Regions from separate parts of the Pseudomonas sp. 86_A genome, predicted to be linked through region 1. Evidence: predicted binding sites of a transcription regulator. Region 1 holds the regulator's gene; each other region holds the start of a gene.

Region 1 (5,830 bases):
TGACCCGCAAGGGCCTGGGCATGACCGCGATTGTTGAAGCCGACGGCAAACTGGCCGGGATCTTCACCGACGGCGACCTGCGTCGCACGCTGGATCGCAGCATCGACATCCGTAGCGCCACCATCGACCAGGTCATGACCGCGCACGGCAAGACCGCACGGCCCGAAATGCTCGCCGCCGAAGCGCTGAAAATCATGGAAGACCACCGAATCAACGCACTGGTTGTCGTGGATGAAGAAGATCGCCCGATCGGCGCCTTCAACCTCTCCGATCTGCTGCGTGCAGGAGTGATGTAATGACAACCGACCTGCTGCAGCGCGGCAAAGCGATCAAACTGGCGGTATTCGACGTCGACGGCGTCCTCACCGACGGTCGCCTGTACTTCCTTGAAGACGGCAGCGAATTCAAGACGTTCAACACCCTCGACGGCCAAGGCATCAAGATGCTGATGAACGCCGGCGTCGAAACCGCGATCATCAGCGGTCGCAAGACTCCTGTGGTCGAGCGCCGGGCGAAGAACCTCGGTATCCCGCACCTGTTTCAGGGTCGCGAGGACAAATTGGTGGTTCTGGACGGTCTACTGGCGCAACTGGGCCTAAGCTATGAACAGGTCGCCTACCTCGGTGACGACTTGCCTGACCTGCCGGTGATCCGCCGCGTAGGCCTGGGCATGGCCGTTGCCAACGCTGCCGACTTCGTGCGCGAACACGCCCATGGCGTCACTCGGGCTCGCGGTGGCGAAGGCGCTGCCCGCGAATTCTGCGAATTGATCCTGCGCGCCCAGGGCCGCCTCGATGCGGCCAACGCCGCGTACCTGTGAGCCAAATCATGTTTAGCAAAAAATTTCGCAACTTCCTGCTGTTCGGCTGTATCGCTGCCATGTTTGCGGCGGTCGGCTACTGGAACATCAGCCCTGAGCGTTTCCTCGACAAACCTGTGGTCAAGGTCGAAGACACGGCCATCGACTGGTACGCCACCAACACACATACCCTGCAATACCTTCCGGACGGCAAGCTGCAGTACGAAATGACCTCCGACAAGGCCGAGCACCTGAAAGCGACGGACGTGACCCTGGTCACCAAACCCGACCTGAACATGTTCCGCGGCACCGAATTCCCATGGCACGTGACCAGCGAGCGTGGCGAGGTGAATCCTGACGGAACGCAGGTAGAACTGATCGACTCGGTACGCATCAAGCGCACCGATGAAAAGAACCGCGACACCCTGATCACCAGTACACGAATGACGGTGTTCCCTCAGCAGCAATATGCGCAGACCGAGCAACCCGTTAGAATCGACGGCGCTGGCGGTGTATCGACTGGCGTGGGAATGAAGGCGTATTTGAAGGAAAGCAGGATACACCTGCAATCGAACGTAAGAGGACAGTATGAGGCTCGTTAAAACCCTCCCTATTTTGCTCAGTCTGGGCGCAGCACTGGGAAGCGTGAGCGCCTGGGCTCTGCCGAACGATCAGCAGCAACCTATCCGCATTCAGGCCGACGACGCCCAACTGGACGACAAGAACGGCATCGCCACCTATAAAGGTGATGTGATCATCACCCAGGGCTCGATGACCGTTAAAGGCAACACGGTGACCATCACCCGCACCAAGACAGGTGACATCGACGTCGTGACTTCGGTCGGCAACCTTGCCTACTTCGAGCAATTGCAAACCGCTGGCGACACCAAGCCTGTTCAGGGCTGGGGCGTGACGATCCAGTACCACGCTGCGCAAAACCGCGTCGTGCTGATCGACAAGGCCAAGGTTGTCGACAAGGACAACAACACCACTCAGGGCGAGAAAATCGTCTACGACACCGTGAAGAAACTGGCCAGCGCCGGTCGCGCTACCGGCAGCAAGGTCACTGAAGCGCGTCCGCGCATCGACATGGTGATCCAGCCGAAGAAGAAAACCGACGAGAAAACCCAGTAATGGCAACTCTGAAAGCTCAGCACCTGGCCAAGGCCTATAAAAGCCGCCAGGTTGTGCGCGACGTCAGCCTGTCGATCGACAGCGGCCAGATCGTTGGCCTGCTCGGCCCGAACGGCGCTGGCAAGACCACCTGTTTCTACATGATCGTTGGCCTGGTGCAGGCCGATCAGGGTCGCGTGCTGATCGACGATCTGGACGTCAGCCACCAGCCCATGCACGGTCGCGCCAAGGCCGGTATCGGCTATCTGCCGCAAGAAGCGTCGATCTTCCGCAAACTGTCGGTAGCCGACAACATCATGGCCATCCTCGAGACCCGCGCCGAACTCGACAAGGCCGGGCGTCGCAAGGAACTGGAAAGCCTGCTGCAGGAATTCCACATCAGCCACATCCGCGACAACCTCGGCATGAGCCTGTCCGGTGGTGAACGCCGCCGGGTGGAAATCGCTCGCGCCTTGGCCACCGCACCGAAATTCATCCTGCTCGACGAACCGTTCGCCGGTGTCGACCCGATCTCGGTCGGCGACATCAAGCAGATCATCCATCACCTCAAGGCCAAGGGCATCGGCGTACTGATCACCGACCACAACGTCCGCGAGACCCTGGATATCTGCGAAACCGCTTACATCGTCAACGACGGTCAATTGATCGCCGAAGGTGACGCTGCAACCATCCTCGCCAACGATCTGGTGAAGGAAGTGTACCTGGGCCACGAGTTCCGCCTCTAAAGCGCGAGCACACCCGGCCAGCCGTTGGGGTGCTGTAACGTTGAAGCTGATTTTTATACGCTTTTATTGTTACAGCGCTCTAGGCAAACACGACAGTTTCAGGCATATAATTTGCTTAAGTTTGGCGCTTCGGCGCCCTGTAGTGGATGGCGCATGCGCGCCGGCGAATAAGGTGTTAAGCCCCTGCCATGAAACCATCGCTAGTCTTGAGAATGGGCCAGCAGCTGACGATGACACCGCAGCTGCAACAGGCCATCCGCCTGCTCCAATTGTCCACCCTGGACCTGCAACAGGAAATCCAGGAGGCCCTGGAATCCAATCCGATGCTCGAACGCCAGGAAGACGGCGACGACTTCGACAACTCCGATCCTTTGGCGGACAACGCCGAACAAAAGCCCAATACCGAGATTCAGGAACCGTCCTATCAGGAAACCGCCCCGACGGTGGACAACCTGGAGGATGGCGAATGGAACGAGCGCATCCCTAACGAGCTGCCCGTCGACACCGCCTGGGAAGACGTCTACCAGACCAGCGCCAGCAGCCTGCCCACCAGCGATGACGACGAGTGGGACTTCACCACCCGCACCTCCGCCGGGGAAAGCCTGCACAGCCATCTACTGTGGCAGCTGAACCTGGCGCCGATGTCCGACACGGATCGCCTGATCGCCGTGACCCTGATCGACTGCATCAACAATCAGGGCTACCTCGACGAAACCCTCGAAGAAATTCTCGACGCCTTTGACCCGGAGCTCGACATCGAGCTGGACGAGATCGAAGCCGTCCTGCATCGCATCCAGCAATTCGAACCAGCCGGCATCGGTGCGCGCAATCTCAGCGAATGCCTGCTGCTGCAACTGCGTCAGCTGCCCGCCAAGACCCCTTGGCTGAACGAAGCCAAGCGTCTGGTCAGCGACTACATCGATCTGCTGGGCAGCCGCGACTACAGCCAGCTGATGCGACGCATGAAGCTCAAGGAAGATGAGCTGCGCCAGGTCATCGAACTGGTGCAGAGCCTCAACCCGCGCCCGGGTTCGCAGATCGAATCGACCGAAGCCGAATACGTGGTGCCCGACGTCATTGTGCGCAAGGACAACGAACGCTGGCTGGTCGAGCTGAACCAGGAGTCGGTACCGCGCCTGCGGGTCAATGCGCAATATGCAGGCTTCGTCCGCCGTGCCGACACCAGCGCCGACAACACTTTCATGCGCAATCAGCTTCAGGAAGCGCGCTGGTTCATCAAGAGCCTGCAAAGCCGCAACGAAACCCTGATGAAAGTCGCCACCCAGATCGTCGAGCATCAGCGCGGCTTCCTGGAATACGGTGACGAAGCCATGAAACCGTTGGTCCTGCACGACATCGCCGAGGCGGTCGGCATGCACGAATCGACGATTTCCCGGGTCACCACGCAGAAATTCATGCATACCCCGCGCGGTATTTATGAACTGAAATACTTTTTCTCCAGCCACGTCAGCACCTCCGAAGGCGGCGAATGCTCGTCCACAGCGATCCGCGCAATCATCAAAAAACTGGTTGCGGCGGAAAATCAGAAAAAGCCGTTGAGTGACAGCAAGATCGCTGGTTTACTGGAGGCACAAGGCATTCAGGTGGCTCGCCGCACCGTCGCCAAGTACCGCGAATCCCTCGGGATCGCGCCTTCGAGCGAACGCAAGCGGTTGATGTAAGCCACGTTACAGCGTTCCAGTGGCAGGCTATCCGGCCTGCCGCTTTATGCACTGGCAACGAAGGAGAAGCTGTATGCAAGTCAACATCAGTGGACACCAACTGGAAGTGACCGAACCTCTGCGCGCTTACATCAATGAGAAACTCGAACGATTAGAGCGCCATTTCGACAAGATCACCAACGTGCAGGTCACGATGTGCGTCGAAAAGCTGAAGCAGAAAATCGAAGCCACCTTGCATATACCCGGCAGCGAAGTGGTCGCCAACGCGGAACATACCGATATGTACGCGGCGATCGACGCCTTGACCGACAAGCTGGATAAACAACTCAAAAAGCATAAGGAAAAGACCCAGAGCCTGCTCCAGGGCGCGACCGGTCGATAACCCCCCACCCCATGATCCGACTTGAAAGTATCCTGACCCCCGGCCGTTCCCTCGTGAACGTGCCGGGCGGCAGTAAAAAGAAAGCCCTCGAACAGATTGCCAACCTGATCGCCCGCGAAGTGCCGGATCTGGAGATGCAGGATGTCTTCGAGGCGCTGATCGCCCGTGAGAAACTCGGTTCCACCGGTTTCGGCAACGGCATCGCCATTCCCCACTGCCGCCTCAAAGGCTGCGAAGCGCCTATCAGCGCATTGATGCACCTTGATGCCCCCATCGATTTCGATGCCATCGACGGCGCACCGGTTGACCTGCTGTTTGTCCTGCTGGTCCCGGAAGCGGCCACCGATGCCCACCTGGAATTACTGCGCCAGATCGCCAGCATGCTCGATCGCAAGGAAGTGCGCGAAAAACTGCGCAGCGCACCGAGTAACGAAGCCTTGTATCAGGTCGTCCTGAGCGAGCAGAACGGTCACTAATCATGCGCTTGATCATTGTCAGCGGCCGCTCCGGCTCGGGTAAAAGCACCGCACTGGATGTCCTTGAGGACAACGGCTACTACTGCATCGATAACCTGCCGGCCGGCCTTTTGCCCGAACTCGCCGAACGCGCTCTGGTTCACACCGAACTGGCCCAGCCGCTGGTGGCTGTGTCGATTGATGCCCGCAACCTGCCGAGCCATCTGTCGCGCTTCCCCGAGCTTCTGGAAGAAGTCCGCAGCCGGCACATCCAGTGCGACGTGCTCTATCTGGATGCCGACGAGGAAACCCTGCTCAAGCGCTTCTCGGAAACCCGTCGGCGCCACCCGTTGAGCACCGCCAATCGCTCGCTGGCCGAAGCCATTCATGACGAGACCGCCCTGCTCGGCCCGATCGCCGACCTGGCCGACCTCAAGGTCAACACCACCAATCTGAACCTGTATCAGTTGCGCGACACCATCAAGCTGCGCCTGCTGAACCAGCCAGAGCCGGGCACGGCCTTTCTGGTCGAGTCGTTCGGCTTCAAGCGTGGCATGCCGGTGGATGCGGACCTGGTATTCGACGTACGCTGCCTGCCGAACCCGTACTGGAAGCCGGAACTTCGCGCGCAATCGGGTCTCGATGCACCGGTC
Region 2 (5,830 bases), on a different contig from region 1:
GCGCTCTTGCGGCTCGTTCGGGGTCTGATCGTAAGCCGCTTGCTCGCGCTCGGCCTGACGCTGTTCAGGCGTGCGCCGCTCGCCGGTGACAAACTGATCCGGCAGAACCTTGATCAGCAGCAGCTTGCACGGCAGCGCGCCGTTCCAGAACGAATACTGTTTGTGGCTGCGGATGCCCATGCGCTTGCCCAGCTCCGGCGCACCGGTGAACACCGCCGCTTCCCAGTTCAGGCACGCCTGACGCAGACGCTCACCGAGGTTCTGGTAGAGATAAAGCAGGCTGGCTTCGTCACCCAGACGCTCGCCGTACGGCGGGTTGCAGATCACCAGACCTTTCTGGTTCTGGTCCGGGCGCGGCTCGAAGGTCGCGACTTCGCCCTGATAGATCTTGATCCACTCACTCAGGCCGGCACGCTCGACGTTGTTGCGGCCCGGCTGAATCAGGCGCGGGTCGGCTTCGTAACCGCGAATCCACAGCGGCGGCTTGGCCAGACCGGCAGCGGCACGCTCGACGGCTTCTTCATGGAGTTTTTTCCACAGCGCCGGGACGTGTCCCAGCCACGCGGTGAAGCCCCACTGCTCGCGACGCAGGTTCGGCGCCATGTCGGCGGCGATCATGCCGGCTTCGACCAGGAACGTACCGACACCGCACATCGGGTCAGCCAGCGCGCCGCCTTCGGCCGCAATGCGCGGCCAGCCGGAACGGATCAGGATCGCCGCTGCGAGGTTTTCCTTCAGCGGTGCAGCGCCCTGCTGCAGGCGGTAACCGCGCTGATGCAGGCTGTGGCCGGAGAGATCGAGGGACAGGATCGCTTCGCCGCGATCCAGGCGCAGGTGAATGCGCAGGTCCGGGTTGAGCTTGTCGATGGACGGACGGTCGCCCTGCGGGGTGCGCAGTTTGTCGACGATGGCGTCCTTGACCTTCAAGGCGCCGAAATGGGTGTTGTCGATGCCCGAGCCGTGGCCGCTGAATTCAACAGCCAGCGTGCCGTCGCTGAGCATGTGGTCCTGCCACTCGACATCCAGCACGCCGTGGTACAGGTCTTCGGCGTCCTTCATCGGGAAACGCTTGAGCACCAGCAGCACGCGGTTGGCCAGACGCGACCAGAGGCACAGGCGATAAGCGGTTTCCATGGTCGCCATGCCACGCACGGCGGAGGTGTGCTCGCGGGCGTCTTCAAGGCCAAGCCCGACGGCTTCCTCGATGAGCAGGCCTTCAAGGCCTTTTGGGCAAGTGAGGAAGAGTTCGAAACGATCGGACATGGTATTTCCAGAGCCTTTGGCTAGTGAACCGGCAACGCATTGCCGATCCGGTTTTCAATCAGGCGCTTTTCTAAAAGAGCGCCCGCGTGGCACGAAGGTGTGCCGTTCCATCCCCGCTGCTCGGGTTAAAGGAGCTTAGATGCCGGGACAGATAAAAAAGTTGATGAAACAAAAAGTCTTAAAGCGACCCTTCGTCGCTTATTAACCGAGCGTAAACGTGGGTCATTCTCACTAAAGGATTAACCCCATCATCCAGCGCGGGCCCGATCATACCGGGGTTTGCTGAAAAAACATTCATGAAACCCGTCGTTACTTATGGCTGTAGCACTATTTTCGTTACGTCCTTATGACAAAACGATCATTCCCTCTGTGTGACTCATTGGTTAGAACTGACCACAGGTTGACGTCGCAACGGCGTCAACACCTTGGCTCGCCACGCCGGCAGCGAGCCGCACCACGGCAGAGTTTTTCTGCCAGACCTCGGTTGAGGTCGACGCGACACAAACAGTCAACAAGTGAGGGAAACACCCTATGAGAAGACTTAAGCGTGATCCGTTGGAAAGAGCATTTTTGCGCGGATATCAATATGGCGTTGGTGGCAAATCCCGCGAGCTTTGCCCATTTACTCTACCGTCGGTACGTCAAGCCTGGATCAACGGCTGGCGAGAAGGACGCGGCGACAACTGGGACGGTATGACCGGCACTGCGGGGATCCACAGACTCAACGAACTTCACGCCGTCGGCTGACACAGGGCACTTATTGCAACACGACAATCTGAATTTCTAGCGACTTACCATGCACGTCCTTCCCGGACGGCGGGCTGCGGCCCAGGGGCTCCTTCGAGGAGCCCTTTTTATTGCCTGAAAAAAATCGATGTGGCGAGGGAGCTTGCTCCCTCGCCACAGAAGCCCTCAGCAATCCTCAGCGCAGGGCGGCGATCGCGTCGACCGATTCACGAATCAGCGCCGGACCTTTGTAGATGAACCCGGAGTAAATCTGCACCAGGCTCGCACCGGCAGTGATCTTCTCGGCCGCGTGCTTGCCTTCGGTGATGCCGCCAGCCGCGATGATCGGCAACCGACCACCCAGCTCTGCCGCCAGCACCTTGACGGTGTGGGTGCTCTTGTCGCGTACCGGGGCGCCGGACAGACCGCCCGCCTCGTCACCATGCTCCATGCCTTCGACGCCGACGCGGCTAAGGGTGGTGTTGGTGGCGATCACCGCGTCCATCCCGGTTTCGATCAACGCCTGAGCAACCTGCGCGGTTTCTTCGTCGGTCATGTCCGGGGCGATCTTGATCGCCAGCGGCACGTGCTTGCCGTGACGCAGGGCCAGTTCAGCGCGGCGCGTCGCCAGGTCCGCCAGCAACTGCTTGAGCGAATCACCGAACTGCAGGCTGCGCAGGCCCGGGGTGTTCGGCGAGCTGACGTTGACCGTCACATAGCTGGCGTGGGCATACACCTTGTCCAGGCAGATCAGGTAGTCATCCACTGCGCGCTCGACCGGGGTGTCGAAGTTCTTGCCGATGTTGATCCCCAGCACGCCCTTGTACTTGGCCGCCGCAACCCGCGCCAGCAGGTGATCGACACCGAGGTTGTTGAAGCCCATGCGGTTGATGATCGCCTCGGCTTCCGGCAGGCGGAAGATCCGTGGTTTCGGGTTGCCCGGCTGCGGACGTGGAGTCACGGTGCCGATTTCGACAAAACCGAATCCCAGTTGCGAAAAGCCGTCGATGGCCGCGCCGTTCTTGTCCAGACCGGCCGCGAGCCCCACCGGGTTCGGGAAGTCCAGCCCCATGACCGTCACCGGCACGTTTGCCGGTTTCTTGCACAGCATGCCATTGAGGCCCAAACGCCCACCCGCGCCGATCAGATCCAGCGACAGATCGTGGGAGGTTTCCGGGGAAAGTTTGAACAACAGCTGACGGGCCAGGGTGTACATGGGCGGCGATGACTCGGGCGGCGAAAAGAGGCGGCGATTATAGCCGGGCAACGCCCCGCCGCGCGAGGCGCACGGGTAAATCCGTGCGCATGGCATATGCCTTGCACCTTCCTCGGCATCAGCCCGCAGGCCAATGGTGGCGTGCAGGCAAGGACAATGGCGTCGTCTCTCGGTTTTGCGCGGGCAAAGCCTGGGACGACGTTTTTTTTGAGGGTGGCTTTCATGACTCAAACCTCCGCCGGGCCGCTGGCCTGGGTCAACGGCAGCGATGCTCCGGAAAAGAGCGTGATCAACCTGGGCTTCATGGCCCTGAGCGACTGCGCCTCGCTGGTGGTCGCGGCCACTCAGGGCTTCGCCCAGCCTTATGGGCTGACCCTGAACCTCAAGCGCCAGAGTTCCTGGGCCAACCTGCGGGACAATCTGGTCAGCGGCGAACTCGATGCCGCCCACAGCCTCTACGGCCTGATCTACGCGGTGCACCTGGGGATTGGCGGTGTCGCGCCGACCGACATGGCAGTGCTGATGGGCCTGAACCAGAACGGTCAGAGCCTGAACCTGTCCCACGGTTTGCAGGGCCTGGGCGTGACCGGTCCTGAAGCGCTGCACCACCATGTGCACCAAACCCGCGCAAAACTGACTTTCGCCCAGACCTTCCCGACCGGCACCCATGCCATGTGGCTGTATTACTGGCTGGCGAGCCAGGGCATTCATCCGTTGCAGGATGTCGACAGCGTGGTGGTGCCGCCGCCGCAAATGGTCGCGCACTTGCAGGCCGGACGCATTGATGGCCTCTGCGTCGGCGAGCCGTGGGCGGCTAGCGCCGTGCAGCAGGATCTCGGTTTCACGCTGGCCACCAGCCAGACCATCTGGCCCGATCACCCGGAAAAAGTCCTCGGCTGTACCCGCGCCTTCGTCGAGCAGAATCCCAACACCGCCCGGGCGCTGGTGATGGCGATCCTCGAAGCCAGCCGTTTCATCGAAGAAAGCCCGGAAAACCGCCGCAGCACCGCGCAGTTGCTGAGCGCTGCGGAATACCTCGACGCCCCGGTGTCCTGCATCGAGCCGCGCTTTCTCGGCGACTACGACGATGGCCTGGGCAATCGCTGGCAGGACCCGCACGCCTTGCGCTTTCACGGCGATGGGGCGGTGAATCTGCCGTATCTGTCGGACGGCATGTGGTTCATGACCCAGTTCCGCCGTTGGGGTTTGCTGCGCGATGACCCGGATTACCTCGCCGTCGCCCGTCAGGTACAACAACTGGAGATCTATCGCGACGCGGCGACTGCTGTAGGCGTCGCGGCCTGGGGCAAGGACATGCGCAGCAGCCAGTTGATCGACGGCAAAATCTGGGACGGCAGCGACCCGGCCGCCTACGCCCGGAGCTTCAAGCTCCACGCGCTGAACGACAGCGCACCCCTTCTCGCCCACCGCTGACAGGAGACCGCGAACATGCTGCGCATTCTGCTGATCAACGACACCGCGAAAAAAGTCGGACGCCTGAAAGCTGCTTTGACCGAGGCCGGTTTCGAGGTGATCGACGAGTCGGGCCTGACCATTGACCTGCCGGCGCGCGTCGAAACGGTGCGCCCGGACGTGATCCTGATCGATACCGAGTCACCGAGCCGCGATGTGATGGAGCAAGTGGTGCTGGTCAGCCGCGACCAGCCACGGCCGATCGTGATGTTCACCGACGAACATGACCCCGGCGTGATGCGTCAGGCGATCAAGTCCGGGGTCAGTGCCTACATCGTCGAGGGCATACACGCACAACGCTTGCAGCCGATTCTCGACGTGGCCATGGCCCGCTTTGAGAGCGATCAGGCCTTGCGCGCTCAGCTTCAGGCCCGCGATCAGCAACTGGCCGAGCGCAAACGCATCGAATTGGCTAAGGGCCTGCTGATGAAAATGAAGGACTGCAATGAAGAAGAGGCCTACACCCTGATGCGCCGCCAGGCCATGAGCCGCCAGCAGAAACTGATTCAGGTGGCGGAACAGATCATTGCCATGAGCGAGTTGCTTGGCTGAAGCCTTGCGCTGCTGTTGATTTTGACTTGGCACAAATCTCGCTAAGCAATCCCTACAGGTAACCAACGGCGGTTGCCCCACCTACGACAAAGACGTCGCTCACCTTCTTCGCCCCTTTCGGCGATCCGGGTAGCGGCGTTTTTGCGTTTTGGCCCCACAGCCCGGGGCCGGTGGTGCGGCCGTGGCGGCGCCCCACTGTGCTGGTTCTGACTCCTTCTCGAGATTCTCTACAGCTGAGGTGCGCGATGAATAAAAGCTTCTGGAAATCCGGCCACACCCCGACCCTGTTCGCAGCCTTCCTGTATTTCGACCTGAGCTTCATGGTCTGGTACCTGCTCGGCCCGCTGGCGGTGCAGATTGCCGCCGACCTGCACCTGACCACCCAACAGCGTGGCCTCGTGGTGGCCACGCCGATTCTGGCCGGCGCGGTATTGCGCTTTGCGATGGGCATGCTCGCCGATCGCCTGTCGCCGAAAACCGCCGGCCTGATCGGTCAGGTGATCGTGATCTGTGCGCTGTTCGGTGCCTGGAAACTCGGCATCCACAGTTACGAACAGGCCCTGCTGCTCGGCCTGTTCCTCGGCATGGCCGGCGCCTCGT
Region 3 (5,830 bases), on a different contig from region 1:
CTACGGAATCAACGTGTTCAAAGTGCGGGAAGTGCTGCAATGCCCGTCGCTGACGTTGATGCCCAAGTCCAGTCCTGTCGTGTGCGGGGTGGCGAATATTCGGGGGGCGACCATTCCGATCCTTGATCTGGCAATGGCGACCGGTTCCGGGGCGTTGAAAGACAAGAAAAATCCGTTCGTGATCATCACGGAGTACAACACCAAGACCCAGGGTTTCCTGGTCCGCTCGGTGGAGCGCATCGTCAACATGAACTGGGAAGAGATCCATCCGCCGCCCAAGGGCACGGGGCGCGATCACTACCTGACCGCTGTGACTCGAGTCGACAATCAGTTAGTCGAAATCATCGACGTCGAGAAGGTGCTGGCAGAAGTGGCGCCGACGCCGGAAGCGATTTCGGTGGGGGTGGTCGATGTCGAGACCCAGAGCAAAGCGTTGTCGCTGCGAGTGCTGACGGTCGATGACTCGTCGGTGGCGCGCAAGCAGGTCACGCGTTGCCTGCAGACGGTCGGTGTCGAGGTAGTGGCGCTGAACGATGGCAGGCAGGCGCTGGATTACCTGCGCAAGCTGGTCGATGAGGGCAAGAAGCCGGAAGAAGAGTTCCTGATGATGATTTCCGACATCGAGATGCCGGAGATGGACGGGTACACCCTGACGGCGGAGATCCGCAGCGACCCTCGCATGCAAAAGCTTCATATCATCCTGCATACTTCGTTGTCGGGGGTATTCAATCAGGCGATGGTCAAGAAAGTCGGTGCCGATGACTTCCTGGCCAAATTCCGTCCTGATGACCTGGCATCCCGGGTAGTCGACCGGATCAAAGCAGCAGATATCAGCTAGGGGCCTTTTGCCCCTGGCGGTCAACACGATTTAAGAGGCGGCATCATTGTCTACGGGTAATTTGGATTTCGAACAGTTCCGGGTCTTCCTGGAAAAAGCCTGTGGCATTTTGCTCGGTGAAAACAAGCAGTACCTGGTCTCGAGCCGTCTCAACAAACTGATGGAGCAGCAAGGCATCAAGTCCCTGGGTGAGCTGGTACAGCGCATCCAGACCCAGCCGCGCAGCGGTTTGCGCGAGCAGGTGGTCGATGCCATGACGACCAACGAAACCCTGTGGTTTCGTGACACCTATCCGTTTGAAGTCTTGAAGAACAAGGTACTGCCCGAAGCGATCAAGGCCAGTCCCAACCAGCGTCTGCGGATCTGGTCGGCGGCGTGCTCATCGGGTCAGGAACCGTATTCGCTGTCGATGTCGATCGATGAGTTCGAGCGCAGTAACCTCGGCCAGTTGAAGATGGGCGTGCAGATCGTTGCCACCGACCTGTCCGGCAGCATGCTGAACAACTGCAAGACCGGCGAATACGACAGCCTGGCGATCGGACGCGGTTTGTCCCCCGACCGTCTACAGCGTTATTTCGACCCGAAAGGGCCGGGCCGCTGGGTGATCAAGGCGCCGATCAAGAACCGGGTGGAATTCCGTTCGTTCAACCTGCTCGACAGCTACGCGAGCCTGGGCAAGTTCGACATCGTGTTCTGCCGCAACGTGTTGATCTACTTCTCCGCCGAGGTGAAGAAAGACATCCTGTTGCGCATTCACAGCACGCTGAAGCCGGGCGGGTATCTGTTCCTTGGCGCTTCCGAAGCGCTGAACGGTTTGCCGGATCATTACCAGATGGTCCAGTGCAGCCCGGGGATCATTTACCAGGCGAAATGATTGCATCGGCAACATAAAAAAACGGGAGGCCCGCAAAGGCCTCCCGTTTTTTTATGTCTGTAGAAATTCTCCCTGACACCACAAGACCCCTGTAGGAGTGAGCCTGCTCGCGATAGCGGTAGCACGTCCAACATCATCGGTGCCTGACACACCGCTATCGCGAGCAGGCTCACTCCTACAGGGGACCGTGGTGTGTATGAGATGGACGGCAAGCGGCAGAAAAGCGGCAGTTGGCGGAAACCGGTTGCCGCTTTTCTGGCATTGCCGCTTTGCCGACTCCCCGCAAAGCCACGGTTTACGTGGGTTTTTCTGTTTGGCACGACGCTTGCTAAAGCTCAGGTACGAAAAACCGGTCACCCGAAGGTTCCCGACATGAGCATCAGCTTCGATAAAGCGCTCGGCATTCACGAAAAGGCATTGGGCTTCCGCGCTCAGCGTGCCGAAGTGCTGGCCAACAACATCGCCAACGCCGATACCCCGAACTACAAGGCTCGGGATCTGGACTTCTCCAAAGTGCTTGAAGCACAGACCCAGAAGAACGCCAACGGCACCATCGCCCTGAACATGACCAACAGCCGTCACATCGAAGCTGAAGGCCTGGGCAATGGCGACGAGTCGCTGATGTATCGCACGCCGATGCAGCCTTCGATCGACCAGAACACCGTTGATGCTCAGCTTGAGCAGTCGAACTACGCGGAAAACGCGGTCGGCTTCCAGGCCAGCTTCACCCTGCTCAACAGCAAATTCAAAGGGCTGGTGTCAGCCCTGCGCGGAGAGTAATCCATGTCCCTGTCCAGCGTTTTCAACATTGCCGGCAGCGGCATGAGCGCACAAACCACGCGTCTGAACACCGTGGCTTCGAACATCGCCAACGCCGAAACCGTCTCGTCGAGCATCGACCAGACCTACCGTGCCCGTCACCCGGTGTTCGCCACCATGTTCCAGGGCGGCCAGAACAGCGGCAGCAACTCGCTGTTCCAGAGCCAGGACGCCGCAGGCCAGGGCGTGCAGGTACTCGGTGTGGTCGAAGACCAGAGCAACCTCGAAGCGCGTTACGAGCCGAACCATCCGGCGGCCGATGCCAAGGGCTACGTCTACTACCCGAACGTCAACGTGGTGGAAGAAATGGCTGACATGATCTCCGCGAGCCGTTCGTTCCAGACCAACGCCGAAATGATGAACACCGCCAAGACCATGATGCAGAAGGTGCTGACCCTCGGTCAGTAATAAGGGGCGACTGCCATGAGCGTTACCGATACCACCAGCAGCCTGAGCATGAATGACATCCTGGCGAACTCGTCGAAAAAGACCAGTTCGACCACCGGTGGCATTGCTTCGGCCACCAACAGCGCCACCGGCGGCCAGGCATTGGGCAAGGATGCGTTCCTGCAATTGCTGGTCACCCAGCTGAAGAACCAGAACCCGCTTGATCCGCAGGACAACAGCGCCTTCGTTGCGCAGTTGGCGCAGTTCAGCAGCCTCGAGGGCATTACCACCCTCAACAGCACCGTCAGCTCGCTGGCCGGCAACTACAACTCGTCGCAAGCCCTGCAGGCGTCGTCGCTGGTGGGCCGCAACGTGATCGTGCAGACCAACTCGGTTCAGCTCGACGATCCGAGCAAAGGCATGACCGGTTCGGTCACCGTTCCGTCGTCGATTGCCGGCGGCACCGTCAGCATCACCGACAGCAGCGGCGCGGTGGTTCGCACCCTCGATCTGGGCAGCCGCGCCGCAGGCAGCGCGAGCTTCACCTGGGACGGCAAGGACAAGGACGGCAATCTGGTCAAGACCGGTACCTATACCGTCAAGGCCAACGCATCGATCAATGGTACCTCGACCGATATGGCGACCTACCTGCCGGCCACCGTCACCAGCGTGACCATCAGCCAGACCGGTGGCGAGCTGATGCTCAACCTGTCCGGCAAGGGCACCGTCGCCCTGTCCAAAGTACAAACCATTGGTATATAGAGCCGACTAACCGGCACAAAGGAGTGGAATATGTCTTTCAATATCGGCCTTAGCGGTCTCTATGCAGCCAACAAACAACTGGACGTGACCGGTAACAACATCGCCAACGTCGCGACCGCCGGTTTCAAATCGTCCCGTGCAGAATTCGCAGACGTCTACTCGGCGACGCGCCTGGGTACCGGCAGCAAGGTCATCGGTAACGGTGTGCGTCTGGCCAACGTGTCCCAGCAGTTCACTCAAGGTGACATCAACAACACCGGTAACGTGCTGGACATGGGCATCAACGGCTCGGGTTTCTTCACCATGAGCAACAACGGCTCGATCTCCTACACCCGGGCCGGTACGTTCAAAGTCGACGACCAAGGTTATATCACCAACACCGACTACACCTCGCGTCTGCAAGGTTACGGTGTGGATGCCAACGGCAAGGTCATCAACGGCGTACTGACCGACCTGAAGATCGACACCTCGAACCTGGCGCCAAAGTCCACCTCGCTGGTGACATCGACTATCAACCTGAACTCGACCGCTCCAGTGATCGACGATACGGTGGCGGCCGGCAAGTTTGACCCGACCAACCTCGCGACCTACACCAAATCGTTCAGCACGCCGATCTATGACAGCCAGGGCAACATGCACCCGATGGATCAGTATGTGGTCAAGACCGGTGCCAACACCTGGAAAGTCTACACCCTGGTAGACGGACGTAACCCGGATGCTACCGGTAGCGATCCGAAGGTCACCGCGCCGACACCTTCTACCATGACGTTTGACTCCGCTGGCAAGCTGACTCAGGTCAGCACCCTGCCTGGTCCGGTGATCAGCAGCGACTTGAAGCTGACTGGCTGGGTTCCGGGTAACGTGGTCAACGGTACCTTCAAGCCCAACGGTGCCGCCGCGAACCCGGCCGGCATCACCATTTCGATGGCGCAGACTACCCAGTACAACGCCGACACCGCCCGTTCGATTCCGACCCAGGACGGTTACGCTACTGGCCAGATCACCAACCTGACCATCGACGGTACCGGTACCCTGTTTGCCAACTTCAGCAACAACCAGAACAAGGCCATCGGCCAGGTTGCGCTGGCCAGCTTCACTAACGAGCAAGGCTTGCAAGCGATCGGCGGCACCAGCTGGAAGGAAACGTTCGCCTCGGGTATCCCGGGTTATGACGCTCCGGAAACCGGCACACTGGGTTCAATCCAGTCCAACTCGCTGGAAGAGTCCAACGTTAACCTGACCAACGAGCTGGTGGACCTGATCAAGGGCCAGAGCAACTATCAGGCGAACGCCAAGACCATTTCGACTCAGAGCACCATCATGCAGACCATCATTCAGATGACCTGATATCGATGTTTTGTAAAAAGCTGTAAAGGAAAGCCCCTCTTTGAGGGGCTTTCTTGTTTAATGCGCGCGCCGGGGCCAGTCGTCTGCGGCAATCGTATTTGTGCGGGCGTATACATGCGCTTGCTCAGGCAATACTCGGGCGCCAATGAACGGTTTGCCCAACCACAGACAGGGATGTAACGATCACTCCATGGTTTTTTTCTCTCGCTCTCGAATCGTGTTCGGGACGCTGTTCGTTATTGCATTGCTGGTCTGGTTTATGTGGGGGCAGGGCTGGGGCGCCACGCCAAGGAAATATCTGACCACGACCGTCACCGTCGAAGATCTGGAAGAAACGGTATTGGCCAGCGGTACGGTCAAGCCCTTCCAGCAAGTCAGTGTTGGCGCACAGGTCAACGGGCAACTCCAGAGTCTGAAGGCCGGGTTGGGCGATACCGTGCACCAGGGGCAGCTACTGGCCGAGATCGACCCGCTGTTGCCACAGAACGAGCTGCTCAAGTCGCGGGCAGCATTGCTCAGTGTCCGGGCACAATATAAAGCCCGTCAGGCGATGATTCGCCAATACGAACTTGATTTCCGTCGCAAGCAAAGTCTGGTTGCCAGTGAGGCTGGGTCGCGGGCCGATCTGGAAATTGCCGAAGCGCAATTGCAAAGCTCACGCGCCGAACTGGCCTCCCTGGCCGCGCAGATTTCCCAGGCGGAGATAGAAATCAGGATTGCCGAAGTCAACCTTGGCTATACGCGTATCAGTGCACCGATGGACGGAGAAGTCATTGCCGTGGTGACGAAGCAGGGGCAGACCG

What was found. Region 1 encodes sigma-54, which starts transcription at its own class of promoters, with help from an activator protein. Its sites were predicted from a motif close to ANTGGCATNNANNTTGCTNT; they were not measured.
Region 2: a site for sigma-54 is predicted at 3,294-3,313, ahead of J5M57_RS23330 (CmpA/NrtA family ABC transporter substrate-binding protein). Genes of this name have one in related genera too.
Region 3: a site for sigma-54 is predicted at 2,025-2,044, ahead of flgB (flagellar basal body rod protein FlgB). Genes of this name have one in related genera too.

Annotation. Positions count from the first base shown of each region.
Region 1 is NZ_JAFGYS010000002.1:295,389-301,218, forward strand. Features, by position in the region: gene J5M57_RS04725 (KpsF/GutQ family sugar-phosphate isomerase) at 1-296, shown strand, start outside; gene J5M57_RS04730 (HAD family hydrolase) at 296-820, shown strand; gene lptC (LPS export ABC transporter periplasmic protein LptC) at 829-1,401, shown strand; gene lptA (lipopolysaccharide transport periplasmic protein LptA) at 1,388-1,933, shown strand; gene lptB (LPS export ABC transporter ATP-binding protein) at 1,933-2,658, shown strand; gene J5M57_RS04750 (RNA polymerase factor sigma-54) at 2,847-4,340, shown strand; gene raiA (ribosome-associated translation inhibitor RaiA) at 4,414-4,722, shown strand; gene ptsN (PTS IIA-like nitrogen regulatory protein PtsN) at 4,734-5,198, shown strand; gene rapZ (RNase adapter RapZ) at 5,201-5,830, shown strand, end outside.
Region 2 is NZ_JAFGYS010000016.1:49,159-54,988, reverse strand. Features, by position in the region: gene rlmKL (bifunctional 23S rRNA (guanine(2069)-N(7))-methyltransferase RlmK/23S rRNA (guanine(2445)-N(2))-methyltransferase RlmL) at 1-1,263, opposite strand, end outside; gene J5M57_RS23340 (ribosome modulation factor) at 1,795-2,010, shown strand; gene J5M57_RS23335 (quinone-dependent dihydroorotate dehydrogenase) at 2,186-3,205, opposite strand; gene J5M57_RS23330 (CmpA/NrtA family ABC transporter substrate-binding protein) at 3,428-4,639, shown strand; gene J5M57_RS23325 (ANTAR domain-containing protein) at 4,655-5,230, shown strand; gene J5M57_RS23320 (nitrate/nitrite transporter) at 5,476-5,830, shown strand, end outside.
Region 3 is NZ_JAFGYS010000018.1:57,197-63,026, reverse strand. Features, by position in the region: gene J5M57_RS24700 (chemotaxis protein CheV) at 1-838, shown strand, start outside; gene cheR (protein-glutamate O-methyltransferase CheR) at 885-1,712, shown strand; gene flgB (flagellar basal body rod protein FlgB) at 2,085-2,492, shown strand; gene flgC (flagellar basal body rod protein FlgC) at 2,496-2,939, shown strand; gene flgD (flagellar hook assembly protein FlgD) at 2,955-3,680, shown strand; gene flgE (flagellar hook protein FlgE) at 3,711-5,027, shown strand; gene J5M57_RS24670 (efflux RND transporter periplasmic adaptor subunit) at 5,173-5,830, shown strand, end outside.